4 regions of the Bradyrhizobium brasilense genome follow, and region 3 is predicted to be linked to each of the others. Evidence: riboswitches for the same ligand, from Rfam matches in the RefSeq annotation. Region 3 holds a riboswitch; each other region holds the start of a gene.
What was found. A riboswitch is a leader RNA that binds a small molecule or an ion and turns the genes downstream of it on or off. The one in region 3 is predicted to bind cobalamin.

Region 1: linked by a shared signal. The riboswitch ahead of QA635_RS05515 (TonB-dependent receptor) and the one ahead of metE (5-methyltetrahydropteroyltriglutamate--homocysteine S-methyltransferase) in region 3 are both predicted to bind cobalamin.
Region 2: linked by a shared signal. The riboswitch ahead of QA635_RS34435 (ribonucleoside-diphosphate reductase subunit alpha) and the one ahead of metE (5-methyltetrahydropteroyltriglutamate--homocysteine S-methyltransferase) in region 3 are both predicted to bind cobalamin.
Region 4: linked by a shared signal. The riboswitch ahead of QA635_RS27070 (DUF1636 family protein) and the one ahead of metE (5-methyltetrahydropteroyltriglutamate--homocysteine S-methyltransferase) in region 3 are both predicted to bind cobalamin.

What each region holds. Positions count from the first base shown of each region.
Region 1 covers NZ_CP121669.1:1,217,494-1,222,815, forward strand. The annotation lists gene QA635_RS05500 (hypothetical protein) at 1-273, shown strand, start outside; gene QA635_RS05505 (amidohydrolase family protein) at 427-1,917, shown strand; gene QA635_RS05510 (CobW family GTP-binding protein) at 1,919-2,848, shown strand; cobalamin riboswitch at 3,076-3,271, shown strand; gene QA635_RS05515 (TonB-dependent receptor) at 3,378-5,322, shown strand, end outside.
Region 2 covers NZ_CP121669.1:7,460,622-7,465,943, forward strand. The annotation lists gene QA635_RS34430 (ribonucleotide-diphosphate reductase subunit beta) at 1-474, opposite strand, end outside; gene QA635_RS34435 (ribonucleoside-diphosphate reductase subunit alpha) at 465-2,300, opposite strand; cobalamin riboswitch at 2,508-2,723, opposite strand; gene QA635_RS34440 (class I SAM-dependent methyltransferase) at 3,137-4,069, opposite strand; partial or broken gene QA635_RS34445 (nodulation protein NolW) at 4,535-4,893, shown strand; gene QA635_RS34450 (HrpF/NolX family T3SS translocon protein) at 5,252-5,322, shown strand, end outside.
Region 3 covers NZ_CP121669.1:6,845,084-6,850,405, reverse strand. The annotation lists gene QA635_RS31950 (nodulate formation efficiency C protein) at 1-300, opposite strand, end outside; gene QA635_RS31945 (hypothetical protein) at 1,198-1,536, shown strand; cobalamin riboswitch at 1,643-1,845, shown strand; gene metE (5-methyltetrahydropteroyltriglutamate--homocysteine S-methyltransferase) at 1,947-4,292, shown strand; gene hemN (oxygen-independent coproporphyrinogen III oxidase) at 5,009-5,322, opposite strand, start outside.
Region 4 covers NZ_CP121669.1:5,738,427-5,743,748, reverse strand. The annotation lists gene cobD (threonine-phosphate decarboxylase CobD) at 1-185, shown strand, start outside; gene QA635_RS27080 (cobyric acid synthase) at 268-1,716, opposite strand; gene cobO (cob(I)yrinic acid a,c-diamide adenosyltransferase) at 1,728-2,381, opposite strand; cobalamin riboswitch at 2,418-2,629, shown strand; gene QA635_RS27070 (DUF1636 family protein) at 2,724-3,098, shown strand; gene cobW (cobalamin biosynthesis protein CobW) at 3,095-4,129, shown strand; gene cobN (cobaltochelatase subunit CobN) at 4,129-5,322, shown strand, end outside.

The DNA of each region.
Region 1 (5,322 bases), 3.3 Mb from region 3:
GAGGTCGACCGGCTGGGCGGCGCGGCCGATGACGCCTTCCACTTCTTCCGCAGGACGACCGCGGAGCTGTGCGCGGCGATCTCCGGTCAGGGCGCGGATCAGGATGCCGTCATCCGGCGCTTCCTGGCGCAGATCGACAATGTCAGGCTCAAGCATGCGGTCGAAGCGGCGATAGCCAGGGACCGCACGCCGCCGAAACTCGTGGCGAGCCGCGTGAAGCCCGGCCCCGATCTCTGGCGCGGGCTGGCGTCGCGGCGCGCAACCGGAACGTAGGAAGGGCCTCACTCTGCAATCGCCATCACGGCGCGGCGGATATTCCGTCACAGCATGTCGCCACAACCCTGGCCGGCTTGCTGCGATCAGTGCGATGCGCTTCTCTGTGCTCGACAGGAGACCGGTCGGTTTCGGAATGCGGGGAGTGGCGAGATGGGTGGCTTGGTGATCAGCGGCGGCCGGGTGGTAGATCCGGCCAGCGGGATGGACGCGATCGGCGATGTCGCCGTGGTCGACGGCAAGATCGCCGCGGTCGGCACCGGCCTCGGCGGTTCCGAGCGGCAGATCGACGCGACCGGGCTCGTGGTGGCGCCGGGCTTCATCGACCTGCACGCGCATGGCCAGACCATTCCGGCCGACCGCATGCAGGCGTTCGACGGGGTGACGACCTCGCTCGACCTCGAGGCCGGCGTGCTGCCGGTCGCGTCCTGGTACAAGCGCCAGGCCGAGAAGGGCAGGGTGCTGAACTACGGCGCCGCCGCCAACTGGGCCTTCGCGCGCATCGGCGCGATGACCGGTTCGAATTCGGAAAGCTCGCTGGAATCGTTTGGTGCCGCGATGCGCGATCGCCGCTGGATCGAAAACGTCGCGACCGAAGGCGAGGTCGGCGGCATCCTGGAGCGTCTCGCGATCGGCCTGAACGAGGGCGGCATCGGCATCGGCATTCTCAACGCCTATGCGCCGGGCGCCGGCGTGCAGGAATTGACCGCGGTGTGCCAACTCGCGGCGGATCATGCGGTGCCGACCTTCACCCACGTCGCCTACATGTCGCGGATCGATCCCGAGAGCGCGGCCGAGGCCTATATCCGCCTGATCGGCTATGCCGGCGCCACCGGCGCGCATATGCACATCTGCCACTTCAACTCGTCGAGCAAGACCGATATCGAACGTTGTGTTGGGCTGATCGCGAAAGCGCAGGCGCAGGGCCTGCCGATCACGGTGGAGGCCTATCCCTACGGCACCGGCTCGACCGTGCTGGCGGCGACCTTCTTCAGCGATCCGAAATTCGAGGAGCGCAACGGCCTCGGCTACGATTCGGTGCAGCGCGTGACCGACGGTCACCGTTTCGGCAGCCGCGAGGAACTGCTGGCGGCACAGGCCGAAGAGCCCTCGACCTTGGTGCTGTGGCATGTGCTCGATATCGAGAACAACGCGCATCATCGCGATCTGCTCGACATGGCGGTGCTGTATCCGGGCGGCGCGATCGCCTCCGACGCGATGCCGTGGACGCTGTCCGACGGCCGTCCCTACAGCGGCGACGCCTGGCCGCTGCCGGACGATGCCACCTCGCATCCGCGCTCGGCGGGCTGCTTCACCCGCTTCATCCGCGAATGGGTGCGCGAGCGCAAGAAGGTGTCGCTGCTCGAGGGCATCCGCAAATGCGCGCTGATCCCGGCCGAGATCCTGTCGGCGAGCACGCCGGCGATGCGGGCCAAGGGCCGGCTGCAGGTCGGCGCCGACGCCGATGTCGTGGTGTTCGACTACGAGACGCTGAGCGATCGCGCGACCTTCTCCGCGATGAATCGTACGGCGGAGGGCGTGCGGCATCTTGTGGTCAGCGGCCAGCCGCTGATCAGCGATGGTGTGCTCGATGTCGCGGCGCGTCCCGGCCGGCCGGTGCGCCGGCCCGTCACCGGAGGCTGAGGTGCCGGTCCCGATCCTGCTGGTCGCGGGCTTCCTCGGGGCGGGCAAGACCACGGTCGTCAACCATCTGCTGGCGCATGCGCAAGGGCGGCGCATCGCCGCCGTGGTCAACGATTTCGGCGCGATCAATATCGACGCGGAGCTGATCGCGGGCGCCGGCGACGGCGTGGTCAGCCTGAGCAATGGCTGCATCTGCTGCACGCTGGAGGGCGACCTGCTGCGCACGCTCGCCACGCTGCTGCGGCGTGATCCGCGTCCCGAATTCATCGTGATCGAGACCAGCGGGATCGCCGATCCCGCCGACATCGTGCGCAACCTGATGGATCCCGTGATCTGGAAGGAGGCGCCGCTGGAGACGGTGCTGTGCGTGGTCGACGCGACGCAGCCTGCGGCGAAGCTGAACGATGCGCTGCTGCGCTCGCAGCTCCGGGCGGCGGACGTGGTGGCACTGAGCAAGGTCGATCTGACTGACGCCGCCACCTGCGCCGCGATCCGCGACGCCGTGCGCGCGGCGCGTCCGGCGGCCGTGGTGGTTGATGCCTCGCATGGCGAGGTGCCGGCCGCGCTGCTGTTCCCGGCGGACCTCGATCATGTGTCGGCGCCGCGCGAGACCGCGCCGCGACGGCCGGCGTCCGATCGCTTCGAGACGCTGAGCTGGACCTCGGAGCAGCGTGTGCGGCTGCCGCGCCTGCAGCAGGCGATCGGCAGACTGGCGCCGAAGCTGGCGCGGGCGAAGGGATTGTTCGAGACGGTGGAGCAGCCCGGGCGGCTGACCGTGTTTCAACTCGCCGGCGGCCGCGCGACCTTGGCTGCGGGCGGCCTGCCGTCGCCCGGCGTGCCGCGCACGCGCATCGTGTTCATCGCCGAGATGGGTGCGCTGTCGCGCGCGGAGATTGATGAGGTGATGCAGGGATGCGTCGAGGCTCAGTGACGCGAACCTACGTTTCCCGTCATCCTGAGGAGCCGCGAAGCGGCGTCTCGAAGGATGAATCGGCCACCAGCCGGGCCGTGCATCCTTCGAGACGCGCGTGCCGCGCTCCTCAGGATGACGGGTTGTCTTTCGGCGTCAGCGCTCGACGTCGCTGTGTCATCGCCGCAGCATCACCCGCAAAGCATGTGTGCGACAATCGCATCGAATTGACAGCCTTGCCGGCACCACCTATCGTTTTTGCCGACGGTTCCCTTCGGGGATCAAAAGGGAATGCGGTGCGAGGGTAACCCCAATGCCGCAGCTGTCCCCGCAACTGTAAACGGCGAGCCTTTCGTCAATTTGCCACTGGGCCATCAGGCCCGGGAAGGCGTCGACAGGCGATGACCCGTGAGCCAGGAGACCTGCCGTCAGTCGTGGTCACACGCGAGCACATCGGGCGGGGGCGTCCTGGTGGGATCGGAGCACTGCCTTTTCGGCAATGCGCCATCCGCGTTCGCGGTGACGTGCCACGTTACCGCGAGTCCTTTTCATGTCTCCGTCCTCTCCCGTTGCGCGCAAATGGCGCCTCGGTCTTCTCTGCTCCCTGTCATCGCTGCTGTTGCCGGCCGAAGGCTCGGCACAAACACCGCCACCAACCAGGCTCGATCCGATCGAGGTCGCGCCTTCCGCTGCGGCAAAGCCGAAGCCCGCGGCGCGCAGCCGTGACATGGCCGCTGCGGCGCGGCCGAGGCCCGCGACGATCGCAACAGCCGGCAACACGCCGCGCGTCGCAGCGTCGGGCGTACCGGGATCGGCATCGCCGACGCTCAATGCCACCACGCCGGGCGGCACCGGCAGTCGTCTCAACCTGACGCCGCTGCAGACGCCGGCCAGCGTCGAGATCATCACGGCGCAGACCATCGCCGAACGCGGCCAGCACAACGTGCTCGATGCCGTCACCCAGGACGCGGCCGGCTTCATCGCAACGCCGGCACCCGGCAATGGCGGCCTGTCGTTCAGCACCCGCGGCTTTGCCGGCAGCAACTCGGTGATGATGCTGTATGACGGCACGCGCTTCTATATCGGCTCGGGCACGCTGACGTTCCCCTACGACACCTGGTCGACGCAGCGCATCGAAGTGCTGCGCGGCCCGGCCTCGGTGCTGTACGGCGAAGGCGCGATCGGCGGCGTCATCAACGTGATCCCGAAGAAACCGCTCAGTACGCCCTACAACGAGGCCGAAGTTTCGCTCGACAGCAACATGACGCGGCGGCTCTCGGTGGACAGCACCGGGCCGATCAATCCCAATGTGTCGTACCGCGTCAACGCTACCGGCAACATGTCGGACGGATGGGTCGATCGCGACAAGACCTCGAACGCGGTGGTCTCCGCTGCGGTGCGGGTGCAGGCATCGGACAATCTCGCCTTCACGCTGTCGGAGGACTACGGCGACCGCAGTCCGTCGCGCTATTTCGGCACGCCGCTGATCAACGGCTCGATCCAGGACGCGCTGCGCTTCAAGAACTACAACGCATTGGACAGCGCGATCCGCTACCAGGACAGCTGGACCCAGTTCAAGACCGAATGGGACGTCGCCGACGGCATCAAGGTCAGCAACACGCTGTATTATCTGACCAGCGAGCGGCACTGGCGCGACATCGAAAACTACACCTGGAATCCGAAGACCCGGCTGATCGATCGCTCAAGCTACATCGAGATCTTCCACGACCAGAAGCAATTCGGCAACCGGATGGATGCGACCTTCAGCGGTCACGTGTTCGGACTTGCGAACCAGGTCGTCGCCGGGTTCGACGTCAACCGGATCGACTTCACCCACACCAACAACTCGCCCTATGGCGGCGCGTCGTCGGTCAATCCTTACGTGTTCGATCCGGGATCGTTCTTCGCCACGACGACGGCGACCACGCCGGGCTTCAACGCGATCGTCAATCAATACGCGCTGTTCGCCGAGGACCGTCTCTTGTTGACCGATCAGTTGTCGCTCGTCACCGGTGTCAGGTACGATCGTCCCGAGGTCGATCGCACCGACTACAAGGCGCCGGCAAACAGTTTCGAGACGACGCTATCAGGCACCAGCTGGCGAGCTGGCCTCGTCTACGAGCCGATCAAGAACCTCGCGTTCTATGGCCAGTACGCGGTCGGCGTCGATCCGGTCAGCAACCTGATCTCACTGTCGACCACGCAGAAGACGTTCCAGCTTGCGACCGGCAAGCAGACCGAGATCGGGGTCAAGCAGTCGTTCTGGGGCGGCCGCGGCGAGTGGACGCTGGCTGCCTACGAGATCGTCAAGACCGGGCTCACGATTCCCGATCCCGCCAACCCCACCGGCGGCCTGGCATTGCAGATCGGCCAGCAATCATCCCGCGGGGTCGAAGGATCGATCGGGCTCGCGCTGAGCGACGGCTGGCGCGTCGACGCCAATCTTGCACTGCTGCGCGCCAGATACGACAACAACAGCCAGGTGGTCGGCGGCA
Region 2 (5,322 bases), 620 kb from region 3:
AAACTCGTGCATGTAGTCCGCCTTGGCACGCATCTCGGAATAGCCGCGAAATGCCTCGAACTCGGTCTTGGGCATGCCGAGCGTTTTGAGCAGCAGCGCATAGGCGTCGATGTGGACCGTTTCCATATTGGTGAAGGCCGCCATCATCATCTGGACGGTGAGCGGCTGGAAGATCGGGATGTAGCGCTTAAGATAGTTATCGCCGACTTCGATGTCCGATTGGGTGAAGAAACGGAAGATCTGAGTGAGCAGCGCGCGCTCACTGTCGGTAACGCGGTCCGACGCCCAATCCTTGAGGTCAGCACCAAGCGGCACCTCCTCGCCCATCCAATGGGTCTGCTGCTGGCGCTTCCAGAACTCGTAAGCCCAGGCGTAGCGATCGACGTCATAGCTGCCGGTCGAGTCGAGGAGGCCGACGCACCGTTTGCCGATCAGTGTGCGCGGATCGACGGATGAGAGATCGATCACTGACATGCGAGGCACTCCTCATAGTCAGTGTGCCGCTGCGGCGGCTGCGGCGGCGCCGCCTTGTCGCCGTCAGCGATGTTGCCGGCGAACGCCGCGCGCGAGATCGATTTTGAACGGCAGTAGTAGAGGCTCTTCACCCCGCGCTTCCATGCCGTCCAATGCAGCATGTGAAGGTCCCACTTATCGACGTCAGCCGGCAGATAGAGGTTAATCGACTGGCTCTGGCAAATGAACGCGGCGCGGTCTGCGGCAAGCTCGACGATCCAGCGTTGGTCGATTTCGAAGGCGGTGCGAAAGACCGCTTTCTCGTGCTCCGACAGGATGTCGAGATGGGCGACCGAACCCTCGTGCGCGATGATCGACTGCCAGGTCTCCGAAGTATCGGCGCCCTTGGCGGCCAGCAGCTTGGCGAGATGCGGATTACGCACCGAGATGGCACCGGACAAGGTCTTATGGGTGTAGGTGTTGGCCGGGATCGGCTCGACGCAAGCGCTAGTCCCGCCGCAGATGATGCTGATCGAGGCGGTTGGCGCGATCGCGATCTTATGGCTGAAGCGCGCCATCACACCGCGTTCCAGTGCATCCGGGCACGGCCCACGTTCGCGCGCGAGCGTCACGGATGCCGCGTCGGCATCGCGACGGATTTTCCGGAACATGTTCAGATTGAACGACTTGGCCACGACACTTTCCATCGGAATGCCCTTGGCCTGCAGGAACGAATGGAAGCCCATGACGCCGAGGCCGACGGAGCGCTCGCGCAAGGCGGCGTAGCGGGCACGCTTCATGCCGTCCGGCGCCACCGTGATGAAGTGGGTCAGCACGTTGTCGAGGAAGCGCATGACGTCTTCGATGAAGCCTGGCTTCTCATTCCACTGGTCCCAGGTCTCGAGGTTGAGCGACGATAGGCAGCACACCGCGGTGCGCTCCTCGCCGCGATGATCGATGCCGGTCGGCAGGGTAATTTCGCTGCACAGGTTGGAGGTAGAGACCTTGAGGCCGAGCTCGCGCTGGTGCTTGGGGAGCGACCGGTTCACGGTGTCAATAAACAACAGATAAGGCTCGCCGGTCTGCAGCCGGTTCTCCAGGATGCGTTGCCACAGCTGCCGGGCGTCGATCTCGCGGATGACATCGTTGGTCTTCGGGCTGCGCAGGGCGAACGCGGTGCCGGCGCCCACGGCACGCATGAACGCGTCGGTAACGTTGATCCCGTGGTGCAGGTTGAAACTCTTGCGGTTAAAGTCGCCGGACGCCTTGCGGATCTCGAGGAACTCCTCGATCTCGGGATGGTGGATATCGAGATAGACCGCCGCAGAGCCGCGCCGCAACGAGCCCTGGCTGATCGCCAATGTCAGGCCGTCCATAACGTGGATGAACGGGATGATACCCGAGGTAACGCCGCCCTTCACCTTCTCGCCGATCGAGCGAACGTTGCCCCAGTAGGTGCCGATGCCGCCACCGTTAGAGGCAAGCCAGACATTCTCGTTCCAGGTGCCGACGATGCCTTCGAGCGAGTCCGACACCGAGTTAAGGAAGCACGAGATCGGCAGACCGCGCGTGGTGCCGCCGTTGGACAGTACCGGTGTGGCCGGCATGAACCACAGCCGAGACATCGCATCATAGAGACGTTGGGCATGCGCAACATCATCCGCGAAGGCGCAAGACACCCGCGCGAACATGTCCTGGAGCAATTCGCCGGCGAGCAGGTAACGGTCGGTCACCGTCAGCTTGCCGAACGGCGTCACCAGGTCGTCGCGCGTCCGATCGAGCTTGAGATCGGCCGGCCTTGGCGATGGCGCAAGGGGGCGCGGCAGCGGAGCTGGCGATGGCAACACAAGACCAAACTTAGGCGGGGTAGGCCTTGCCTGCGCTGGGCGCCGCTGCCCGTGCGGCGGCTCAATGAGATGACCATGCTGATCGAAATTGTAAGACGGCGACATCGGCAACCCCGCGATGTTAGGCGCGGGCCGGGCGGACGACTTGCGAGGAATCCGGGCAAATGTCCCCGGCTGCAAGCGACCCACCGGAGCACCCCGCCCGAGGACTTTCATTCGGTCGCGGCAGGTCTCCTGGCTCGCGGGTCACTGCGGCTGTCGGCCTTCCCGGCGCTGTGTCGCGCCAGTGACCATGATGACAACCGCTCGCCGCTTACAGTTGCGGGGGCAGCCCCGGAGTTGCCGTTTTGGCGCACCGGGTTCCCTCTTAGCTTCCGCCCTACAAGGTGTGGGGAACGGAAGACCGTGACTGACTATAGATAGGCACTACGCGCCGGGATTCGTCAATTGGAGAGATCAAGATTTAGAAGGCAAAAACATACCGACCTGCCCGGACCACTCTATCGCCGCTGTCACTTCCGCTGCAGATGATTGGAGATGCCGTTGGGCTGCCTTTCCGGTTTCCGTTGAGCTTGCGCACAGTCGAGGAAATTCTGACCCACGTGTCGCATTGATGCGATCTATGAAACCGCGCGTCAGTAGAGAGGGAATTCGGCAAGGCGCTCTCCGATCTGAATAGCAGCGCTCGCCGCGACAAACGGCATCTGGACGAGTCGTTATCCATCGTCGGCGAACAACATTGGCTCTGGCGCGCCTTCGACACAGAATGACCTTGTTTTTCGACGTCTTGATCCAGCGCCGAAGAGATTCGCGCGCTGCACAGTGGTCCTTAACTGTCAGGGCTCCAGCGCAACCTGAAAGCCCTCGTTGCTTTCAACATGAACGTAACGGGGTCCAATCGGCCGTCCCCTGCCGCTGGCGACGGTGACAACGTCTTCCAGAGGCGTGGCCCGCGCATCCGCCTCTGGGCGAGACAAGATCAGATCCGCATGCAACAGCCCTTCTGATTCGAGGCCGGTCGCATCCACGCCAAGGGCCGCCAAGCTGGCCAAACAACTTTCAAACTCTTCAGCATCGCGAAAGCGACGCTGGATAAACGTCGCGCCGGTAAGACGTTCTGTCACAAGACCACGCTTTGCAAACGCTTCGGCCAACGATTCAAATGGGAACATTCGTAGCACGAAGGAGATGATCCATGGTTGCTTCTCTGTCGCATCGAGAATCTCGCTGAACGTCTTCTCGGTAACGTAGCCGATGCATCCGGTTGACATGATAACATCCACGGAGCGGAGAATGCGCGCGCTATCCGTCGATAGCGCCTCCTTTTCAAGGTCAGCGACGATGCCCTGCTCCAAGAGGCCAACAGTCTTTGCATAGCTGATCGCCCGTGCCGACACATCGAGGCCGATAAAGCGCGCCACCCCGACATCAGGCCAGGCTGCATAAAAATTGCGATCGAGACTCACCAGTGTTTCAGAACTGATCGCCCTCATCTCACGCCGGGCGTAGCGGTGACGCAAGCCCCCGAAGGTCAGCGGAAAGCGATGCACCGCTGCGTTGATGCCGTATGAACATCCAACATCGAGCACGATGGGCTTAAGGCCAGTTGCCGAAGCTTTCGCTGCCAGGATTTGGCGCACAACCGGCTCAGCCACGTCCGGGATCATATAATCCAAGTCTCCGAGGATCGAGAAATATGCCCTCGGATCATCAGAAGCATAAATATCATAGAATATAGCTTTAGACCGATTAATACGCGAAAAATCCATCCGCAACGCAATTCCTCCCATCTCATTTGCAAGCGAGTCGACGACAGGTGCCTTCGTACTCGCCCGCACTTTGGTATACAGGTCGGTCTTACACCCGCCGATGCGACAGCAGAAGCGGCAAGCGGACAAGAGCATCCGCCTGCGTAAGACTATCATGAAACTGGTCCCGCACCGATGAACAGCCGCTGGAGATACATTCGGCCGAGTTGAGAGCAGTCGAGGCAACGGCAGGCAGCATGAGAAGAACCGTTTCTGTCGCGTGATAAGATTGGCAGCATTCGTGAGCGCGAATGGGCCAGCACTTAGAGAAGCGAGCTGACCGAAAGCTGACGAACGTTCGTTACCTGATGACCGCGGCTGCTTTCGATTTAGAAAGAAAGTATCGGCCTCCAAATTTGGGACGAATTTTGGTGTCGATCCTGTCGTGAAAATAGCAGGTATACTCATCCGATCTCGGAGGCTGTCATCTTGAAGAAAGTACTATGTGTTCCTGTTTTCACCTGCCTGACGTCGCCAAGGACGCTCGGCGCGCCGCTGACGCTGCCATCGACGCCTTACAGTTACACGTTCTGGATCAGGACCTCGCGACCGCACTGCAGGAATTCGGTCACAATCGGAATATCCGGGTCAATGCAAGTACTGGGGTGAAGGGGCGGATTCGCGGGCGGCTACCGGAACTCCCACCGCGAGAATTTCTCGACCGCTTGATCAAGCTCTATAATTTTCAATGGTACTACGATGGGCGGGTGCTTTACATATCCGACGCGCACGAGGCGCAAAATCGACTACTGATCTTGAATCCGATCAGCTTTGATGCATTCAAGCGGCACTCGATGCACTCAGCCATGGCACCAGGCCAGGCGAACGCAACTAAGCGAAGCTGGCACCGGCATTGAAATACGTCCAGGTCCCTTGCGGGCAAGGCTGTTTCATCAATCACCTTGAAATCGTCTGAGTGCCGTCAGCTTCTCGAAAGGTTGTCCGTTTTACCATACGGCGTGAATATTTAGACGGCGGCGTTCCCATGGATAGTCGCGAAACTGAGCGCTGAAGGCGCACTGAGCAACAGGATGCAAGTGGTAGAACCTGTTGAACTCTGCCGATCAACACTCCCTGTTCGTCGCGATCTAGGGCCGCGCCGGTGACCGTCTTGTGGTGCACACTTACATCGGAGGACGTGTAATGTCAGTCGACCTATCGCCAACCGCCAATTCAACTGTGGCTTTCTCCGGAATGCCCGCCCCGCCCTCCTC
Region 3 (5,322 bases):
GTACTGTTCGTCTGATCTATTGTCCGGGTGCCTGGTCCATGAAAAATAAACATACTCTGTTCGGTCAATTCCTTCAGCGACTCCCCACGATCGAGGCACAAAGTGAGCCACCTTCGAGACCTTGGAAATGATTTGTTCTATAGTCTCACCATCTTGCGCTCGCCACGTTGACTTGACCCTTTCGACAAGCGCGTGGTCGTTGGCGCGAACATTGTTGCTCGTCAACGCCAGCCCGGCCAGGCAGATCAGCGACCGGGCGATACAGAACCAAAGCACGCGCCTTCCAGGTTTTTTCTTCATTGCGTCCGGCTCATCTGGTTATCATCCACACGTCAATCCAAAGCGGCGCGTCTTCCTCAGCGTGCTATGCGCAGATCGCAAGAAGTTAGCGGCAACGTGACGCAGGCGCCTGCCGATGTCCCGCGCGAGCAGGCGCCGTCCCTCGATGTCACGCGCCGCTAACTTCAGTGGTCAGCCAAAGCCTCAATTTGCAATGCTGGACCTGCCCAGGAGGAGAAGCCTGAACATGATGAGGACTTGCATTGTTCGTGCCAGGCAATAACCGGCAGTTCGCGGCAGGTTTGTGCTGTCTTTGTCGACTTACCGACCTGCGCACGTTCTAATGTTACCATTCAGCTTATTCGCCACGACCTCCGTGAATGATTCTTGTCACGCAGGAATCTTCGACAGCGGGCGAATGCCTCGCTGCCGGAGTCTTGACGACAATTGGGAGCAGGTATGCCGCCATCGATCCGTGTGATCCGGGGGCGTTGCCGCTACTACGAATGGAGGGCGCCCCAGCCTGTTGTGCTTTGCACTTTGCGGCCTACACCAACGCGGAGCCGCCCTTCAGTGGCGAGCGATCTGGAATCGACGTTAAGGAACTTCACGGATCAACCAAGCGGACGAGACGTGGGATTCTCCGGTCGCGCAACGTTATGGGCCGTCGTCTACCTGCTCGTCATTGCAGTCGACATTAGAGGAGCTGCGCTTCCACGCAGCCGTGTCGACCGGCAAGAGAGAAGCCTCAGGTCTTGCTAGCTTCGGCTTGAACTACTCAACACTTCCGAGAGCATCTGTCTGACGGGGCGGCTCATAAAAGGCCTTGCCATCCAGCCGAACAGACCGACCGTAAAGACGGCAGCAGCAAAGACGCCGAGGGCGCTCCAAACAGCCATTTTCATGCGAGGCTCTCTTTTGGTTGTGGTGATTCAATATGCTTGCTTTGGCCAGTATCACCAAAACGTCGGCGTGACGCCTACCAGGATTGGCTGGTCGCACATCGACACGTCCGCTGAGCACGCTGCGGGATTTAGCGAATACCTCTTGCGCCTATTCGTCACCGATCCATGGATATTGGTGGAGAAGAAAGGGCGCATCGAAGCGTGCTCGATGAATCGTTCAAAAGCCGGGCCGCATGAAAGCGTCCCGCTCGGCGCGGTGACCTTCACCTGCAGGCCGCGTCGTCTCTTCCATGGATCTGACACGCCGCCCGACGCCACGCGCCTCCGAGATGGCCATTCCGATATCTTATGATTGGAGAGTGGCGTCCACGTCGTGATCAAGCGCGGCCGTGGAGCGTCATTCGCGTAAGACAGGCCGCAGTACCAATTTGAGAGGTTGACGGCCGCGTTCTCTTGCCGATAATCCAAGTCGTCGAGGTTCTCCGGTTTCCGTTTGATCCGGAGCTAAGAGGGAAGCCGGTGCCAATGCCGGCGCTGCCCCCGCAACTGTGAGCGGCGAGCCACTGTCCAACAAAGTCACTGAAGCCCGCGCGGCTTCGGGAAGGCCGGACAGCAGCAATGACCCGCGAGCCAGGAGACCTGCCCCGACAATATGTTCATCCACGGGCGGGGTGTCCCGGTGGTGCGCCAAGCAGCCGTCGCTCGGGCGACTTCTCCTGCCTGCGTCCGCCATGGCCTTTGCCCCAACACGGGGTTAGCGGTATGTCTCTTCTCTCACTTCCGGTTGCCACGCTCGGAACGCCGCGCATCGGTCCAAGGCGCGAGCTCAAAGTCGCACTCGAAAGCTATTGGGCCGGGAGAATTAGCGAACGGCAGTTGCTCGAGGATGCAGCCGGCCTACGTGCCGCGAACTGGGCGCGCCAGAAGTCCCTCGGTGTCACCGTCATTCCGTCGAACGACTTCTCGCTGTACGATCAGGTGCTCGACACCAGTGTCATGGTCGGCGCCATCCCGGAAGTCTACGCCTCGAAAGCCGAGCCCGTTTCCCTCAAGACGTATTTCGCCATGGCACGCGGTTCACAATACGACAGCCGGGGTGCGAGTTGCGGCCATGGATCTCGCGGCGATGGCGCACCCGCGCAGGAGATGACCAAGTGGTTCGACACCAACTACCATTACATGGTCCCGGAATTTCACCGCGGACAGACTTTCAGGCTGTCCTCTCGCAAGCCTATCGAGGAGTATGAGGAAGCCAAAGCCCTTGGCTTTCAGACTCGCCCTGTCCTGATCGGCCCGGTCACATTCCTAAAGCTAGGCAAGAGTGCTGATCCTGCGTTCCAGCCACTGTCACTATTGGATGACCTGATACAGGTCTATATCGAGGTTCTGCAGGAATTGGCCAAACGCGGGGCAAATTGGGTTCAGTTCGACGAGCCCTGCCTGGTTCTTGATCTGGATGTGGAATCAAGAAAATCCTTGCTACATGCCTATGACCGGCTCGCCAGGGAAGGGCCGGCCATCAAGATCATGGTCGCCAGCTATTTCGGCGGCCTCGGCGACAATCTTCCCACCGCCTTGCGCCTACCTGTCGCCGGACTGCACGTCGATCTGGTTCGGGCGCCAGCGTTATTGGACCGGATCATTTCCGCCAAGCGAAGTGATCTCGTCGTGTCGCTCGGCGTGATAGACGGCCGCAATGTGTGGCGAACGAATTTGTCGGCACTGCGCCAGCGGCTCGATCCCGCTATCACGAAGCTCGGCAAGGATCGCATACAAATCGCTCCATCTTGTTCGTTGCTTCACGTGCCGGTCAATGTTGAACTCGAGACGGAGCTCGCTTCAGACGTCAAGAGTTGGCTTGCATTCTCGGTTCAGAAGATTCGTGAGCTTGCGACCTTGGCGCGGGCTCTTGCAGGAGATCAGAATGTTGCCGGCGCTCTTGCGGAATCGGAGCGCATCACCACCGAGCGTGGGACTTCGCCAAAGATCCGAGATGCCGATGTCGCCGTCCGGATGAGAGCGATCAACCAGACCACGCGCCGGCGCGCCAGTCCATTTGCCAGTCGTGCCGAGATCCAGCGCAAGCGCTTCAAACTACCGGCGTTTCCTACCACGACGATCGGATCGTTTCCGCAGACTGCAGAGGTCCGTAATGCCCGGGCAGCACACGCGCGAGGCGCGATGAACGACGGGCAATACGACGAGTTCCTCAAGGAGGAGACTGCGCGTGCCGTACGTTGGCAGGAGGACATCGGCCTGGACGTGCTCGTGCACGGCGAGTTCGAGCGCAATGACATGGTGCAGTACTTCGGCGAACAACTCGCAGGCTTCGCATTTACCAAAAACGGCTGGGTACAATCCTATGGCTCGCGCTGTGTCCGGCCGCCAATCTTGTTTGGCGATGTCTCACGGCCGAAGCCGATCACCGTGGGTTGGTGGCGGTACGCGCAATCCCTAACTAAGAAGCCGATGAAGGCGATGTTGACCGGACCAGTCACGATCTTGAACTGGTCGTTTGTTCGCGATGATATTCCCCGAGCCGAGGTCTGTCGTCAAATTGCGCTCGCGATCCGAGACGAAGTCGGCGATCTCGAAAATGCTGGTGCGGCCATGATCCAGATCGACGAGGCTGCGCTGCGCGAAGGATTGCCGCCGCGCCGATCGGAGTGGACGGCTTATCTCGAGTGGGCCGGGGATTGCTTCCGCATCTGCTCATCGGGCGTCGCCGATCAAACCCAGATCCATACCCACATGTGCTACTCGGAATTCAACGACATCATCGATGCGATTGCTGCAATGGACGCGGATGTCATCTCGATCGAGACTTCGCGGTCGAAAATGGAGCTGCTCGACGCGTTCCGGAACTACAAATATCCAAATCAAATCGGGCCGGGTGTGTACGATATCCATTCTCCGCGCGTGCCCGAGTCGAGCGAGATGAAAGAGCTTGTCGCTTTGGCTCGAAAGCGGCTGCAGGATTCGCAACTCTGGGTCAATCCGGATTGCGGCCTGAAGACGCGCAAATGGGAGGAGGTTCGCCCGGCGCTGGTGAACATGGTCTCCGCCGCCCGCGAACTACGCGCTGCATTCACTCCAGCCGACCGTTGATCTGGGCCTAGTCTTTCGTCGAGAAGGCCGATCGCGTGCCAACGATTTGCGGGCTCGATAATCGTGAAAAGCGTTGGTGATCGGGAAAAAGGCCCGGCCGCCTTTAGCGGCCGGGCGGAAGTGTGTCCGGGAGGAGCGACGCTGCTAGGCAACGTGCTGACTTCCATCGGCGGAAGGAGGGCGCCGATGGTTCGATTACGGCGGGGACATCCGCCGAAATCTGACCCCAGTTAAGGCGCAAGCTCAGCGTAGCTCAATCATGCCCTGGTATGCGGCCCCTATAGCCTGGGATTAGAAATCTACACCAGGGTTTGTCGCTGATGAGTACTTTCGCAACGTTGCAGGGCTGAGCAATGTGGGGCGGTCGTGCCGGCCGATCACGGACGGGCACCAAGCGCACATTGGTACGCTTTTCTGCCGGAAACGATGGGCTCGATCAACGGGACCATACGATAACGCGTACAGCAAGGATCTTATCGTGGTGACCAATGCAATCTGCGGCTTGCTATTGATCTGGCTCTGGCTAGTCATTGGTCTAGTCAGGTTTTTGTTCCAACCTCTGTTGGGAATCTTGTGCGGCTCGACGCAGAGGGGTCCGCAAATGGGATGCCGATCAGCGTGCTCCTGATCGCCGCGACTGCTCGCGATCCAGAGCATAAACCAGTTTGGTGATGTCGAGCTCGGATCTGAAACGGCTCGGTTCGGCTTAGTCTGGTTTAGACCGCCAGACTATGTGTAGCCCCGCTCCGAGTAAGGTGAGCGTCGAAGATCGATGCGACGCTCCGGGCCAGGAACTCTGCGCCACCGGCTATCGAAAGCCGGCCATCATCCATCACCACGACGCCATCGGCGATAAGGCCGTCGAGGCGAGAACGATCAACGACGGCCAAGCTTGGATCCCGGCCGTAACGGCGGGATGTCTCGGAAAGATCGACTGTCAAATCGCACATGATTCGTTCGATAATCTCGGCGTGGAAGCGATCGTCGTCAGTCAGTAAATAGCCCTTTGCGATGGCGAGCCGATCCTCGC
Region 4 (5,322 bases), 1.1 Mb from region 3:
TGCTCGGTGGCACGTTGCTGTTCCGGCTCTACCAGACGGGCGATGCATTGGCTGCGCAGGAGAAACTTGCCCGTGCGCAGATCTGGTCGCGGGTCTTCCAGCAGAAACCGGGATGGCTGCGCCTCGGCTTGCCGGGCAGTGAGCCCGAGTGGTCGCGCCTTTCCGCCGTGTTGTCTTCGGTCTAGCGACGATCTCAGCGTCACCTCGCCCCGCGTGCGGGGAGAGGGGGTACAGCGCCGTCGCTGTTCGACCAGGAATCATCTCGCTCTAACGCGCCAGTGCGAGCAGGCCTTCGACATCAAGATGGGCCTCGATGTGCCCGGCAAGTGCGTCGAGTGCGCTCTCGACCCTGGCGCCGTAGGGCTGATCAGCCGCCGCGATGTCGAGTTGTGCAAGGAACGCCTTGCGGAAATCGTCCGAGGCGAACAGGCCGTGCAGATAGCTGCCGTGAACGCGCCCATCTGCGGAGACAGCGCCCTCAGCCGTACCGTCGAGTGATGCAAAGGGCCGCGCGCGATCCGGCCCGTCGGTGCGCCCGATATGGATTTCATAGGCGCTGATCGGCTGGCTGGTCGCGGCATGCACTGCGCTGACGCGCGTCAGCGTCTTCTGTTCGGTCATGGTGGTCGTGACATCGAGCAGACCGAGGCCGCGCGTTTCGCCGGCGGGACCCTCGATCCCATCGGGGTCGGCGACGCTGTGTCCAAGCATCTGGTATCCGCCGCACAGGCCAAGGACATGGCCGCCGCGGCGATGATGCGCGAGGAGATCGATGTCCCAGCCTTGCGCGCGCAGGAAGGCGAGATCGCCGCGGGTCGATTTCGAGCCGGGCAGGATGACGAGCTTCGCATCGCCCGGGATGGCTTCGCCCGGACGGACCATCGCGAGATCGACGCCGGGCTCGAGCTTCAGCGGATCGAGGTCGTCGAAATTGGCGATCCGCGACAGCGCAAGGAACGCGATCTTGCACTGGCCCGGTTTGCGCGCCTCACCGAGCCCGAGCGCATCTTCGGCCGGAAGTTCGCCGGCGCGGACGAACCAGGGCAGCACGCCAAAGCCGCGCCAGGCGGTGCGCTCTTCGATCAGGCGGTAACCGTCATCGAACAATGTCGGATCGCCGCGGAATTTGTTGATGACAAAGCCCTGGATCATCGCCGCATCATCAGGGGCGATCACCGTCTTGATGCCGACGAGCTGCGCGATCACGCCGCCGCGGTCGATGTCGCCGACCAGCACCACCGGCACGTCGGCTTTGCGCGCAAAACCCATATTGGCGATATCGGACTTGCGTAAGTTAACCTCGGCGGGGCTGCCGGCGCCCTCGACCAGAACGAGGTCGGCGCGCTGCTTCAGGCGCGCAAAACTCTCCAGCACCGCGGCCATCAGCGACGGCTTCATGCCGGCATATTCGCGCGCCCGTGCGGTGGCGATCCGTTTGCCGTGCACGATGATCTGGGCGCCGACATCGGTTTCGGGCTTCAGAAGCACTGGATTCATGTCGGTGTGCGGCTCGACGCCGGCGGCGAGCGCCTGCAGAGCCTGCGCGCGGCCGATCTCGCCGCCGTCGACGGTGACGGCGGCGTTGTTGGACATGTTCTGCGGCTTGAACGGCAGCACGCGCAGCCCGCGCCGTCGCGCGGCACGCGCAAGGCCGGCGACGATGAGCGACTTGCCCACGTCCGAACCCGCACCCTGGATCATCAATGCGCGCGCCATGGTGATGTCTGTCAGAACTCGACGCCCGGCTGGGCCTTGATGCCGGAACGGAACGGGTGCTTCACCAGCGTCATCTCGGTGACGAGATCGGCAATCTCGATCAGCTCCTCCTTGGCGTTGCGTCCGGTGAGCACGACATGGGTCATCGGCGGCTTCGACGTGGTCAGGAACTCGACGACGTCGGCGATCGCGAGGTACTCGTAGCGTAGCGCGATGTTGATCTCGTCGAGCACGACCATGCGCAGGCTCGGGTCTGCGATCAGCTGCTTGGCCTTCTCCCAGCCGGCTTGCGCCGCCGCGATGTCGCGGGCGCGATCCTGCGTCTCCCAGGTAAAGCCTTCGCCCATAGCGTGGAATTGACAGAGATCGCCGAAATGCCCGGTGAGCAGGCGGCGCTCGCCGGTATCCCAGGCGCCCTTGATGAACTGCACCACGGCGCAGGGAAAGCCGTGCGCCACACAGCGCACGATCATGCCGAACGCGGAGGACGATTTTCCTTTGCCGGCGCCGGTATGGACGATGATCAGGCCCTTTTCACCGCTCTTGGTCGCCATGATGCGGTCGCGGGCGGCCTTCTTTTTCGCCATCTTGTCCGCGTGGCGCGTATCCAGCGAAAGATCGGTGCCGACGGCGCCGTCTTCAGCGTCCTTTCCATCAGAAGTCATCACATTCCTTCGGCTTGACAAGTGCGAGGCTTGGACGAATGGTGGTCCCGCGTTGGTTCCTGTCCTACGACAGGCGAAGAGGGAATGCGATAGGGCTCCGCTAAATCGGGCCCGAAGCGCAGCCGCCCCCGCGACCGTGACCGGAGAGATGCCCAAGCCACTGATTCCATGCGGGGTTGGGAAGGTGGGCATTGAAGGGTAAAACCTGCTCCGCAAGCCGGGAGACCTGCCAACGCAGCATGTTGTGAAACCGGCGGACGGGGTGTTCCGCGACGGGGAACGAACCTGTCCAAAATCGGTTCGTGTGCCTCATCGCTTCCCGCTGTCAATCCAGGAAGGGCGATGAGCGTTACACTTCATGTCTGCATCACCTGCCGCGCCGGCCAGACGCCGGCGGAAGGTGAGCTCGCGCCCGGTGCACGCCTGCATGCCGCGCTTGTCGAGGCCGGCGTGCCCGATGACGTCAATCTGGTTCCCGTCGCATGCCTGTCGGCCTGCAGCCAGGGTTGCTCGGTCGCGCTCAGCGCGCCGGGGCGCTGGTCCTATGTCTACGGCCGACTGTCCGCTGATAATGCCGCGGATGTGATTGCCGGTGCCTCCGCCTATGCGGCGGCGCCCGACGGCATCGTGCCGTGGCGCAGCCGTCCGGAAATCTTCCGCAAGCAATCGCTCGCCCGCATTCCACCTCTTCCCGTCGTGCCGGAGGCCGCAGAATGACCACGCTCGCCAAAATTCCGGTCACGGTCGTGACCGGCTTCCTCGGCTCCGGCAAGACGACGCTGATCCAGCATCTGATCCGCAATGCCAACGGCAAGAAGCTCGCGGTGCTGGTCAACGAGTTCGGCAGCGAAGGCGTCGACGGAGACATCCTGAAGTCGTGCGCCGACGCCAATTGTCCGGCCGAGAACATCGTCGAGCTCGCCAATGGCTGCATCTGCTGCACCGTCGCCGACGATTTCATCCCGGCGATGGAGCAGTTGCTGGCGCGGAACGTGAAGCCCGATCACATCGTGATCGAGACCTCGGGGCTCGCCCTGCCGAAGCCGCTGCTGAAAGCGTTCGACTGGCCGGAGATCCGTTCGCGGATCACGGTCGACGGCGTGATCGCGCTCGCCGACGCCGAGGCCGTCGCCGCCGGCCGTTTTGCGCCTGATCCGGCCGCGGTGGATGCGCAGCGTGCAGCGGACGACAATCTCGACCACGAGACGCCGCTGTCGGAAGTGTTCGAGGACCAGATCGCCTGTGCCGATATCGTGCTGCTGACCAAGGCGGATCTCGCCGGGGCGGAGGGGATCAAGGCAGCGAAAGCGGTGATCGCGGCCGAGATGCCGCGCGAGGTGCCGATGTTGCCGGTCGTCGACGGCACGATCGACGCGCGCGTGATCCTCGGGCTCGGGGCGGCGGCGGAAAACGATCTCGCGGCGCGGCCGTCGCATCACGATGGCGAGGAGGAACATGAGCACGACGATTTCAATTCGGTTGTGATCGATCTTCCGGAAGTTTCGGATGTCGACGCGCTGGTCGCCTCGATCAAGGGGCTGGCGCGCGAGCAGAACGTGCTGCGCGCCAAGGGCTTCATCGCGGTCGAAGGCAAGCCGATGCGGCTATTGGTGCAATCGGTCGGGGAGCGGGTCAGGCATCAGTTCGACATGCCCTGGGGCGCCCGGGCGCGGCAGTCGAAGCTCGTCGTGATCGGCGAACATGCCGACATCGATGAAGCCGCGATCAGGGCACGGCTTGGTGTCTGATGCACGTCGTCTTCCGCGAGAGCCGCGGCCTTGAGGAGACCGCGACGCCAAGGGACCTCGGCCAGGATCCGGCCGATCTCGTGGTGTTGTCGTTTTCCGACAGCGATCTTGCTGCCTTCGCGGCCGGCTGGCGGCGCGGCCGCGCCGCGTTGCCGTCACTGCGGCTCGCCAATCTCGCGGAGCTGCGCCATCCGCTGTCGGTCGATACCTATATCGAGCGGACGCTGTCGCACGCGCGTGGCATTCTGGTTCGGCTGATCGGCGGCGAGCCCTATTGGTCGTACGGGCTGGCCGCGGTGCATCGGCTGGCGAAGGAGCGCGGCATCGCCCTGGTCGTGCTGCCGGCCGATGGCCGCGACGATCTGCGGCTGGATGAGTTCTCGACCTTGCCGGTCTCGACGCTGCGCCGTCTGAAGGTGCTGTGCGACAAGGGCGGCCCGGTTGCCGCGCAGGCCGTGATCGCGCAACTGGCGCTGGCGTCCGGACTCTATGCCGGGCCGGTGGTCGGCGAGATCGATCTTCCCGAGATCGGCGTCTACGATCCCCGGCGCGGTGCCGTCGCGGCGTTGCCGGCACCGGACGGCCGGCCGCGCGTGCTGGTGACGTTTTATCGTTCTTATCTCGCGGCCGGCGACACCGAGCCGGTCGATGCATTGATCGATGCATTGCGTGAGAGGGGCTTTGATGCCCACGGCGTGTTCGTCACCTCGCTGAAGGCGGCGGGCGTGGCCGACTGGCTGCGCGCTCAGTTCGCGCAATGCGCTCCAGCGGCCATCGTCAATGCGACCGCGTTTTCCGCGGCCGGTGACGACGGCGCGACGCCGTTCGACGCCGCATCATGCCCGGTGTTCCAGGTCGCTTTGTCGACGGCGCAGCGCGAGGATTGGGCCGGATCGCTGCGCGGTCTGTCGCCCGGCGATCTCGCGATGCATGTGGTGCTGCCGGAGGTCGACGGCCGCCTGTTCGCGGGCGTCGTCAGCTTCAAGTCGCCTGGTGAGCGCGATCCCGAGCTGCAGTTCGCGCATCTTGCACATCGACCGGATGCCGAGCGCGTCGCTGCAATTGCCGCACGCGTGGCCGCCTGGCATCGGCTTGCCAGCAAGCCGACACAGGAGAAGCGGCTTGCGCTGGTGCTATCGAACTATCCCGGCCGTCCACATCAAGTCGCGCATGCCGTCGGCCTCGATGCGCTT